DNA from 3 places in the Streptomyces sp. NPDC006610 genome. Region 3 is predicted to be linked to each of the others. Evidence: riboswitches for the same ligand, from Rfam matches in the RefSeq annotation. Region 3 holds a riboswitch; each other region holds the start of a gene.

Region 1 (3,265 bases), on a different contig from region 3:
GACCGACAGCGAAACCGGCCCGAACAGGGTGACCTGGAACACGATCACCGCAACGGCGCCCAGGGATGCCCCGGAGGAGACTCCGAGCAGGTAGGGCTCGGCGAGCGGGTTGCGGATCAGAGCCTGCAGGGCGGTGCCCACGACCGCGAGTCCGGCGCCGGCCACCGCCCCGAGAAGGACGCGGGGCGCGCGGACGTCCAGCACGATGGTCTCCCGCGCCCGCGACCAGTCCGGTTCCGCCCAGTCGACGCCCAGCGCGTTCGTCACGATGCCCCACACCTGGCCGGGCGGCACCTGAACCGAACCGATCGCCAGGCCCGCCGTGGCGGAGACCATCAGCAGGGTGGCCAGGACGACGAGCGTGACGGTGAGACCGGCCGGCCCGGCCCGCCTGTCGTCCTGTTTCCCCGGTTTCACGGCCCGCCCGGTGGCGTCGTCGGTGACCGGAGCCGTCACCGGAAGCTCTCGGGGTGGATGCCGCGGGCCAGGTCCTCCACCGCGTACGCGGACCGCACGCCGACCAGGGTGGCGGTCAACGGCAGCACGACGAACCGCTTGTTCCTGAGGGCGGGCACGTCCCGCAGAGCGGGCTGGGCGAGCAGGAACTTCTTCTTCTGCTCGACGCTTCCGGCGCCCGCGTAGTCGTAGATCGCGATGACCTCTGGTTTGCGTTCGACGACCTGTTCCCAGGAGACGTCACCGAAGACGTCGTCGAGGCCGGCGAAGACGTTCTCGCCGCCGGCCAGCCGGATCAGTTCGGTGCCCAGGCTCTTGCCGCCCGCGGTGAAGGCGGTCTTGTCACCACTGTCGTAGACGAAGACGGGTACCTCGGGCTCGCCCTCGACGGCGTCGGTGACCTTGCCGACCCGCGCCTGGAGGTCGGAGACCAGCTTGTCCGCCCGGCCGGAGACGTTGAAGATCCTGCCAATGGTGCGGATCTCGTCGTAGGTGTCGGCCATCGTGACCCGCTTCTTGCCGCAGTACTCGCGGTTGAGGTGGGTGTCGATGCCGGCGTCGGCGAATGCCGAGCGGGAGCGGCCCTCATTCTCGGCGAAGGCGCTGCCGTAGCCGCCGTAGACCAGATCCGGTTCGGCCTCCAGGACGGTTTCGAAGGACGGCTCCTTCTTCGCCAGTTCCGGGATTGCCTCGTAGTCCTTCTTCAGTTCGGGCAGGACGGCGGAGTCGGAGAAGGCAGTGCCGACCATGCGGTCCTTCAGGCCCAGGGAGAGCATGAGTTCCGCCGGGTGCTGGTGGATGGTGACGACGCGGGCGGGCGCCTTGTCGTACGTCGTCTTCACGCCGCAGTTGTCGACGGTGACCGGAAAGCCGTCGGCCGACGAGGCCGCGGCCTTCGCGTCCTTGGCGGTGTCCTGAGACGATCCGCAGCCGGCGGTCAGCAGGGCCGCCGACAGTACGGCCGCGGCCGCCGCCCGCAGGGCGCGGCGTCGGCGGGCAGGGGTGAACAGCGGGGGACGGGACGTGCCGTCGTACACGTGAAGCCTCCTGGGGAGTCCGCGCTCCTCGGAACGGGCCCGCGACAGGCCAGTGTCCTGACTCCCGGATCGACGCTCCCCCTGGCCTTCCCGCGCGGCGCGCAGTGGCGTGTCGAAGGGTGCACTCCCCGGTCACAGTGGCGGGACCGTGCCGGACTCGCACCGGCTTCCTGTCTCCCGTCGCGGCGATGACCTGCTGATCCTACGATCCCCCGCGTCCTGGCCCAAGGGCGTGCGGACCCCGCCGCACACCCCTGCCGTTCTGCGTCACGCCTCGCGGACAGCCCGCAGCACCAGCCGCTCGGCGTTTTCGTCGTAGGGACGGCCGTCGAAGCGGGACATGAAGGACACCGTTCGTGCTGTGCGTGCCCTCTTGGACCCGAGCCCCCAGGACACGTACCGGGAACTCCTGGAGACGGCCCAAGTTCCTCGTTGTCCTGGGTGGTCTCCCGGGACGTCAGCGACGAGTACGCCGAACTCGTCGAGCAGCTACCGCAGTCGCTGACCCCCGTGGAAGGCGTGGCGGAGCGGTGGGGCCGAGGCGAACCGCGTCGGCACTGGCGGGGCAACGCAGTCGGATATTTTTGGAGTTTCGGGTTGCTGGGACGCCGGGCAGCTGTGCAGACCCGCAGTCATCACGCCACCTCTCCTCATAGTTCGGCCGGGTCGCGGATGCTGGCGGTTCCGGAGCGGACGATCCAGGTTCCGCTGCCGCGCGGGGTCTCGTCGGAGCGGGCCTTGAGGTCTTCGACATCGAGGACCGGCGGCCACTGTGTGCCACGTTCCGACCAGTGGACTCCGCTGAGATCCATGCCGGTCAGGTCGACGTCGCTCAAGTCGGCGGTGGTGAAGTCATCCAGGAGCGTGTGCAGCGAGTTCTTATCGAGCATGGGGGGCTCTCGGCGGAGCGCCGCACCGATGGCCCGGCCAACCTCGGTAGTGCGGACATCGACGACGGTGCGGACGACGGTGCGCGCCGCCTCGCTGGCATGGTCGAGGTCGAGGTCGCTGGCACGGGCGAGGGCGAGGTCGAGGATGGAGTTGAGGTCGCGGGCGCGGGCGCGGGCGCGTTGGAAGTCGAGGTCGTGGTCGAGGCGGAAGTCGCGGTCGCTGGCGTGGTCGTCGCTGAGGGCGAGGTCGAGGAGGCGGTTGATGTAGCGGGCGCGAGCGCGGGCGCGTTGGAAGTCGCGGTTGATGGAGCCGTCGAGGTTGTGGGCGAAGCGGCCGGCGAAGTCACGGGCGTAGCCGAGGTTGCGGTTGAGGCGGCGGCCGAGGAGGGCGAGATCGAGGTCGCGGTTGAGGTCGCGGGCGAGGTCGAAGGCGAGGTCGAGGATGAGGTTGAGAGGGCGGACGATGATCAGGGCGGGAGCGAGGAAATCGTGGTCGCGGGCGAGGTCTCGGAAAGCTTGTTTGACGTGGGGATGGTCGCGCAGGGTCATGCGGTCTGAAGGGCTGAGGGTGCGGAGGAGTTCCTGTGCGCCGGTGTGGTCGTGGGGGGCGCGGTGTGTGCTGGGCGGGGCGGCTGGTTCTGGGGTGGGGGGCAGGATGGCGGCGAGTCCGGCTTCGGTGTCCAGGACGGTGTCGAGGTCGTCAGCGGCGGTGTCCTGGCGGGAGTGGATGAGGATCTCGCGCAGTCCGGCTTCGACGTCGAGGACGTCGTCCAGTGCGCTGGTCAGGGCATGCTGGTGCTGAGCGAGCCGGCGGTCCACCGTCTGGTCGTCGTGGTGGTGTGCTCGGTGGTCGGTCACTGTTCCTCCTCCCGTGCCGTGAGG
Region 2 (3,265 bases), on a different contig from region 3:
CAAGGCCGACGGCGAGGCCTCGGCCAAGGGCTACCGCGCCGGGCAGATCGCCTCCGCCGGCCTGGTCTCCCTCGCCCACGGCACCAACGACGCCCAGAAGACGATGGGCATCATCACCCTCGCCCTGGTCGCCGGCGGCACCCTCGCCCCCGACTCCGACCCGCCCATGTGGGTCATCCTCTCCGCGGGCGTGGCCATCGCCCTCGGCACCTACCTCGGCGGCTGGCGCATCATCCGCACCATGGGCAAGGGCCTGACCGACCTCCAGCCGCAGCAGGGCTTCGCCGCCCAGACCAGCGCCGCGACGGTCATCCTCGCCTCCTCCCACCTCGGCTTCTCCCTCTCCACCACGCACTCGGTCTCCGGCGCCGTGATGGGCGCGGGCCTGGGCCGCAAGGGCGGCGTGGTCCGCTGGTCCACCGCCACCCGGATGTTCGTCGCCTGGGGCCTGACCCTGCCGGCCGCCGCCCTGGTGGGCGCGCTCGCCGAGGTCGTCACCCGCTTCGGCGACTGGGGCACCGCGCTCGTGGCCGTCTTCCTGGTCGGCTCCAGCGCCGCCATCTGGAAGATCTCCCGCCGCGAGGTCGTCGACCACACCAACGTCAACGACACCGAGGAGCCGGCCGGCGTGGTCACCACCGCCATGGCCGCGGTCACCCCGCCGCCCACCGCCGCCGCGGCGGAGGAACTGGCGGCGGCGATCCCCGCCCAGGCGAGCGACTCCAAGGCCCCGTCGGCCTCCACCCCCGTCTGACGAAGGAACGGAAGCAGCATGAAGATCGACTGGGCGGCCCTCGGCTCCGTCTTCGGCGTCAGCCTCGTGGTCACCGTGGCCCTCGTGGGCCTGTTCACCCTCGGCATCGCGGGACTGTCCCGCCGTGAGCGCGCCGCGGCCAGCGGCGGCGGCTCCGCGGCCCTCGCGCTGACCGGCGCCTACGCGGCCTTCGCCGGGTGCGCGGCGGCGGTGGCGTACGGGATCTACCTGATCGTCGCGTAGCCCTCCCCCCTCGCAGCCCGCTCCCCCTTCGGGTCCTCCCCCTCGACGCCCGCCTGCCCGGGCCGCCCTCACCGGTGGCCGGGGCAGGCGGGCATCCGCGCGTTCCGGGACCCATGGGCGGGCGCAAGGGGGCCGGTGTGGGCCTCAGCACACTCCCCTCCCGCAGGTCAACGGCAAGTTGACGGCCCTTCCAACCCCGTGGTGGACTTCCGGGGCCATGTACGGCGGCAGGAGAGGAAGCCCGGTGAGAATCCGGCGCGGTCCCGCCACTGTGACCGGGGCAGGAAACCCCGGGAGCCAGGAACTCTCACCGCCGGTCTCGTCGAACCAGGGCGTGGACACCCTGAGTGAGGACACAACGCGATGCTCGGCTGCCGTTCGAGGTTCAGCACCAGGTCTCTTCCCGACGCCTCCCCACGCGACCTCGCGACCGGCTGAGCCCGATGCGTGCCGATCGCGTCTTCGCGTACGGCGCCACCGCCGGCCTCCTCGGCGACCTGCTCCTCGGCGATCCCCGCCGCGGGCACCCGGTCGCCGCGTTCGGACGTGCCGCGGGCGCCGTGGAACGGGTGCTGTGGCGTGACCACCGCGGGTGGGGCGCGCTGCACACCGCGCTGTGCGCCGGCGGCGCCGTCGCCCTCGGGGCCGCCGCCTCCCGTGCCGTACGCTCCTCCCCCGCCGCCTCCGTCCTGCTGACCGGCGCCGCCACCTGGGCCGTCGTCGGCGGTACCTCCCTCGCCCGCGAGGCCGAAACCGTCGGGCGCGCCCTGGAGGCCGGGGACGTCGAGGCCGCCCGGGACCGGCTGCCGCACCTGTGCGGACGCGATCCGCAGGCGCTGGACGCCGACGGGATCGCCCGCGCGGTGGTGGAGTCCGTCGCCGAGAACACCTCGGACGCCGTGGTCGGCGCGCTGGTGTGGGGCGCGGCCTGCGGAGTGCCGGGGCTGCTCGGCTTCCGGGCCGTCAACACCCTCGACGCCATGGTCGGCCACAAGTCGCCCCGCCACCGCCGTTACGGCTGGGCCTCCGCCCGCCTCGACGACCTCGCCGGATGGCCGGGCGCGCGGCTCACCGCCGTCCTCGCCGCCGCGGCCGGTGACGATCCGCGCGGCGCGCTGCGGGCCTGGCGGACCGACGCCCACAGGCACCCGAGTCCCAACGCCGGGCCCGTGGAGGCCTCGTTCGCGGGGGCGCTCGGGGTGCGGCTCGGCGGGACGCTGTCGTACGGCGGGCGCGTCGAGCACCGGCCCGTGCTCAACGGGGCAGCCGGGCGCGCCGTCGAGGTCGGGGACATCCGGCGCGCGGTCCGGCTGTCCCGGCGCGTGAGCGTGCTCGCGCTCGGGGTGTGCGCGGGCGTGTCCGTGGTGAAGTCCGCCCTGCAGAGAGGACGTACGTGATGAGCGGAGGGCTCCTCGTCGCCGGCACCACCTCCGACGCCGGCAAGAGCGTGGTCACCGCCGGGATCTGCCGCTGGCTGGTCCGCCAGGGCGTGAAGGTGGCGCCGTTCAAGGCGCAGAACATGTCGCTGAACTCCTTCGTGACCCGCGAGGGCGCGGAGATCGGGCGGGCTCAGGCCATGCAGGCGCAGGCCTGCCGGATCGAGCCGACCGCCCTGATGAACCCGGTGCTGCTCAAGCCGGGCGGCGAGCAGAGCAGCCAGGTGGTGCTGCTGGGCAGGCCGGTGGGCGAGCTGAGCGCCCGCGGCTACCACGGCGGGCGGCAGCAGCGGCTGCTGGGCACGGTGCTGGACTGTCTGGAGCAGTTGCGGGGCACGTATGACGCGGTGATCTGTGAGGGGGCCGGCAGTCCTGCGGAGATCAACCTGCGGCGGACCGACATCGTGAACATGGGGATCGCCCGCAACGCGCGGCTGCCCGTGCTGGTGGTGGGCGACATCGACCGCGGGGGCGTCTTCGCGTCCTTCTTCGGCACGGTGGCGCTGCTCTCGCCCGAGGACCAGGCGCTGGTCGCCGGGTTCCTGGTGAACAAGTTCCGCGGCGACGTCTCGCTGCTGGAGCCGGGCCTGGACATGCTCCGGGACCTCACCGGGCGGGGGACGTACGGCGTGCTGCCGTACCGGCACGGGCTCGGCATCGACGAGGAGGACGGCCTGAGGGTGTCGCTGCGCGGGACCGTGCGCGAGTCGAACACCGCCCCGCCCGTCGGCGAGGACGTGCTGCGCGTCGCCGTGTGCGCGGTGCCGCTGATGTCCAACTTCACCGACGTCGACGCGCTGGCCGCCGAGCCGGGCGTCGTGGTGCGGTTCGT
Region 3 (3,265 bases):
GGCGCTCCGCGCGGGGCGCTGGTGCCGGGCGACGCGGGCCAGTGGACGTACGCCACGCTGGCGCTGGGCTCCGCGCTCGCGCTGTTCATGTACCCGCACTCGATCACCGCGACGCTGTCCTCGCGCAGCCGTGAGGTGATCCGCCGCAACACCACGATCCTGCCGCTGTACTCGCTGATGCTCGGCCTGCTGGCGCTGCTCGGCTTCATGGCCATCGCGGCCGGGGTCAAGGTGTCCAACGGGCAGCTGGCGATCCCGCAGCTGTTCGAGAACATGTTCCCGGACTGGTTCGCGGGCGTCGCCTTCGCGGCCATCGGCATCGGCGCGCTGGTCCCGGCGGCGATCATGTCGATCGCGGCGGCGAACCTGTTCACCCGCAACATCTACAAGGACTTCCTCAAGCCGGACGCCACGCCGGAGCAGGAGACCCGGGTCTCCAAGCTGGTGTCGCTGCTGGTGAAGGTGGGCGCGCTCGCCTTCGTCCTGACCATGGACAAGACGGTGGCCATCAACTTCCAGCTGCTGGGCGGCATCTGGATCCTCCAGACGTTCCCGGCGCTGGTGGGCGGCCTGTTCACGCGCTGGTTCCACCGCTGGGCGCTGCTGGCCGGCTGGGCGGTCGGCATGCTCTACGGCACGGTCGCCGCGTACGGCGTCGCCTCGCCCACGCAGAAGCACTTCGGCGGCTCGTCGAAGGAGATCCCCGGCATCGGCGAGATCGGCTACATCGGCCTCACGGCGTTCGTGATCAACCTGGCGGTGACGGTGGTCCTGACCTTCGTGCTGCGGGCGGTGAAGGCCCCCGACGGCGTCGACGAGACGCGCCCCGAGGACTACACCGCGGACGCCGGCGACCCGGGCGTCCAGGTGGAACTCCCGCCGGCCACGGCGGGATCGGCCCACTGACCGACGCACACCCCGGCGGGCCGTCGCAGGCAGGACCTGCGGCGGCCCGCCGTCGTGCACACTCCCCCCATGGACATCGTCATCCGCCCGGCGGAACCCGCCGAGTACGCGCCCCTCGGAGAGATCACCGCGCAGGCCTATCTCCAGGACGGCCTCCTCGACTTCGGTGAGAGCGACGCGTACCTGGGCGAGTTGCGGGACGTGGCGAAGCGCGCCGCCCACGCCGAGGTACTGGTCGCCGTGCGCGACGGCGAGGTGCTCGGCGGCGTCACCTTCGTGCCCTCCGGCGGTCCCATGGCCGACATCGCGGAGCCCGGCGAAGCCGAGATACGGATGCTCGCGGTCGCGCACGCCGCACGCGGCCGGGGCGTCGGCGAGGCGCTGGCCCGCGCCTGCGTCGAGCGGGCGCGGAGCCTGACCGGCTGCAACGGCGTCGTGCTGTCCAGTCAGCGCACGATGCACGCCGCCCACCGCATCTACGAGCGGCTGGGTTTCGTCCGCACCCCGGAGCGCGACTGGAACCCCCTCCCGGACGTGGACGACGTCCTGCTGATCACCTACGCGCTCGCCCTGCGCTGACGCTCCTCCGACCCGACCCGACCCGACCCGACCGCGGCCCGCCCCGACGCTTCGCCGTCCCCGCCTCCGGCACTCCCGCGCTCCGACGCGACACGGCGGGGCACAACATCTGGGGGGTGCTTTCCGCGACCGACACAAGATGTATGCTCATGCTCGCTGCCGCCGCAGGGGAATCCGGTGCGAATCCGGAACTGTCCCGCAACGGTGTACACGCGTGTTCACGCACGCCTGTCGAGTCCGACGACCTGCCGGCAGCGCGCCCGGCCGACCGGCCCGGCGCATGACGTCCGGGCCTCGTGGAATGGGTCGGTGGACGCGACGCCGCGTGCGCTCGTGAGCTGCCCCGCCCTCGCAGGCCCCGTGCCCGAGCGAGGGAGAGCCCCCACGTGACCATCGCGCCAGCGGATCCCGCTTCAGCGACCCAGGCGACACACACGACGCAGGCGACTCGGGCGTCGCAGTGGGCCCAGCCCGCCGACGACGCCCCCGGAGCCGCCCTGCTGCGGACCCTGACCGAGCTGACCGCCGACCTCCCCGGCGCCGACCCCGGACGGGTCGCCGCCGCCGCGCTGCGCGGCCGATCGGCGCACGCGGACGAGGCCGAACTGCGCGAACTGGCCACGGAGGCCGCCGCCGGCCTGATCTCCGAGGACCCCGCCCACTCGAAGCTCGCCGCCCGGCTGCTCACCCAGACCCTCCGCGCCGAGGCCGCCTCCCAGGGCGTCACCACGTTCACCGAGTCGGTCGCGACCGGTCACCGCGAGGGCCTCGTCGCGGACCGCACCGCGCAGTTCGTGCGCCTCCACGCCGACCGCCTCGACGCCCTGGTCGACCCGGCCGCCGACGACCGCTTCGGCTACTTCGGCCTGCGCACCCTGCACAGCCGCTACCTGCTGTGCCACCCGGTCACCCGCAAGGTCGTCGAGACGCCCCAGCACTTCCTGCTCCGCGTCGCCGCCGGCCTCGCCGAGGACGACACCGCGCGCGCGGTCGACGAGGTCGCCGCCCTCTACCGGCTGATGAGCCGCCTCGACTACCTCCCCTCCTCCCCCACCCTCTTCAACTCCGGCACCCGCCACCCCCAGATGTCGTCCTGCTACCTCCTCGACTCCCCGCAGGACGAGCTGGACTCGATCTACGACCGCTACCACCAGGTCGCCCGCCTGTCGAAGCACGCGGGCGGCATCGGCATCGCCTACTCCCGCGTCCGTGCCCGGGGTTCGCTGATCCGCGGCACCAACGGGCACTCGGGCGGCATCGTCCCGTTCCTGAAGACCCTCGACGCCTCGGTGGCCGCCGTGAACCAGGGAGGCCGGCGCAAGGGAGCCGCGGCGGTGTACCTGGAGACCTGGCACGCGGATATCGAGGAGTTCCTGGAGCTGCGCGACAACACCGGTGAGGACGCCCGCCGCACCCACAACCTGAACCTCGCGCACTGGGTCCCGGACGAGTTCATGCGCCGCGTCGACGCCGACGGCGCGTGGTCGCTGTTCTCCCCGTCCGACGTGCCGGAGCTGACCGACCTGTGGGGCGCGGAGTTCGACGCCGCCTACCGCGCGGCCGAGGAGAAGGGCCTCGCCCGCAAGGTCCTGCCCGCGCGGGAGCTGTACGGCCGGATGATGCGCACCCTCGCGCAGACCGGCAACGGCTGGATGACCTTCAAGGACGCCGCCAACCGCACCGCCAACCAGACCGCCGAGCCCGGTCACGTCGTCCACTCCTCCAACCTCTGCACGGAGATCCTGGAGGTCACCGACGACGGCGAGACGGCGGTCTGCAA

Evidence for each region. Region 3 has a riboswitch for cobalamin ahead of ABZY13_RS00815 (ribonucleoside-diphosphate reductase subunit alpha). Riboswitches for the same ligand answer to the same signal wherever they lie in the genome.
Region 1: linked by a shared signal. The riboswitch ahead of ABZY13_RS27490 (ABC transporter substrate-binding protein) and the one ahead of ABZY13_RS00815 (ribonucleoside-diphosphate reductase subunit alpha) in region 3 are both predicted to bind cobalamin.
Region 2: linked by a shared signal. The riboswitch ahead of ABZY13_RS21365 (cobalamin biosynthesis protein) and the one ahead of ABZY13_RS00815 (ribonucleoside-diphosphate reductase subunit alpha) in region 3 are both predicted to bind cobalamin.

Annotation. Positions count from the first base shown of each region.
Region 1 is NZ_JBEXOP010000042.1:37,787-41,051, reverse strand. It holds gene ABZY13_RS27495 (iron ABC transporter permease) at 1-417, opposite strand, end outside; gene ABZY13_RS27490 (ABC transporter substrate-binding protein) at 453-1,493, opposite strand; cobalamin riboswitch at 1,523-1,705, opposite strand; gene ABZY13_RS27485 (hypothetical protein) at 2,144-3,241, opposite strand; gene ABZY13_RS27480 (sigma factor-like helix-turn-helix DNA-binding protein) at 3,238-3,265, opposite strand, start outside.
Region 2 is NZ_JBEXOP010000026.1:52,057-55,321, forward strand. It holds gene ABZY13_RS21355 (inorganic phosphate transporter) at 1-754, shown strand, start outside; gene ABZY13_RS21360 (hypothetical protein) at 773-997, shown strand; cobalamin riboswitch at 1,182-1,325, shown strand; gene ABZY13_RS21365 (cobalamin biosynthesis protein) at 1,441-2,394, shown strand; gene ABZY13_RS21370 (cobyric acid synthase) at 2,394-3,265, shown strand, end outside.
Region 3 is NZ_JBEXOP010000001.1:178,903-182,167, reverse strand. It holds gene mctP (monocarboxylate uptake permease MctP) at 1-906, shown strand, start outside; gene ABZY13_RS00820 (GNAT family N-acetyltransferase) at 976-1,485, shown strand; cobalamin riboswitch at 1,622-1,753, shown strand; gene ABZY13_RS00815 (ribonucleoside-diphosphate reductase subunit alpha) at 1,872-3,265, shown strand, end outside.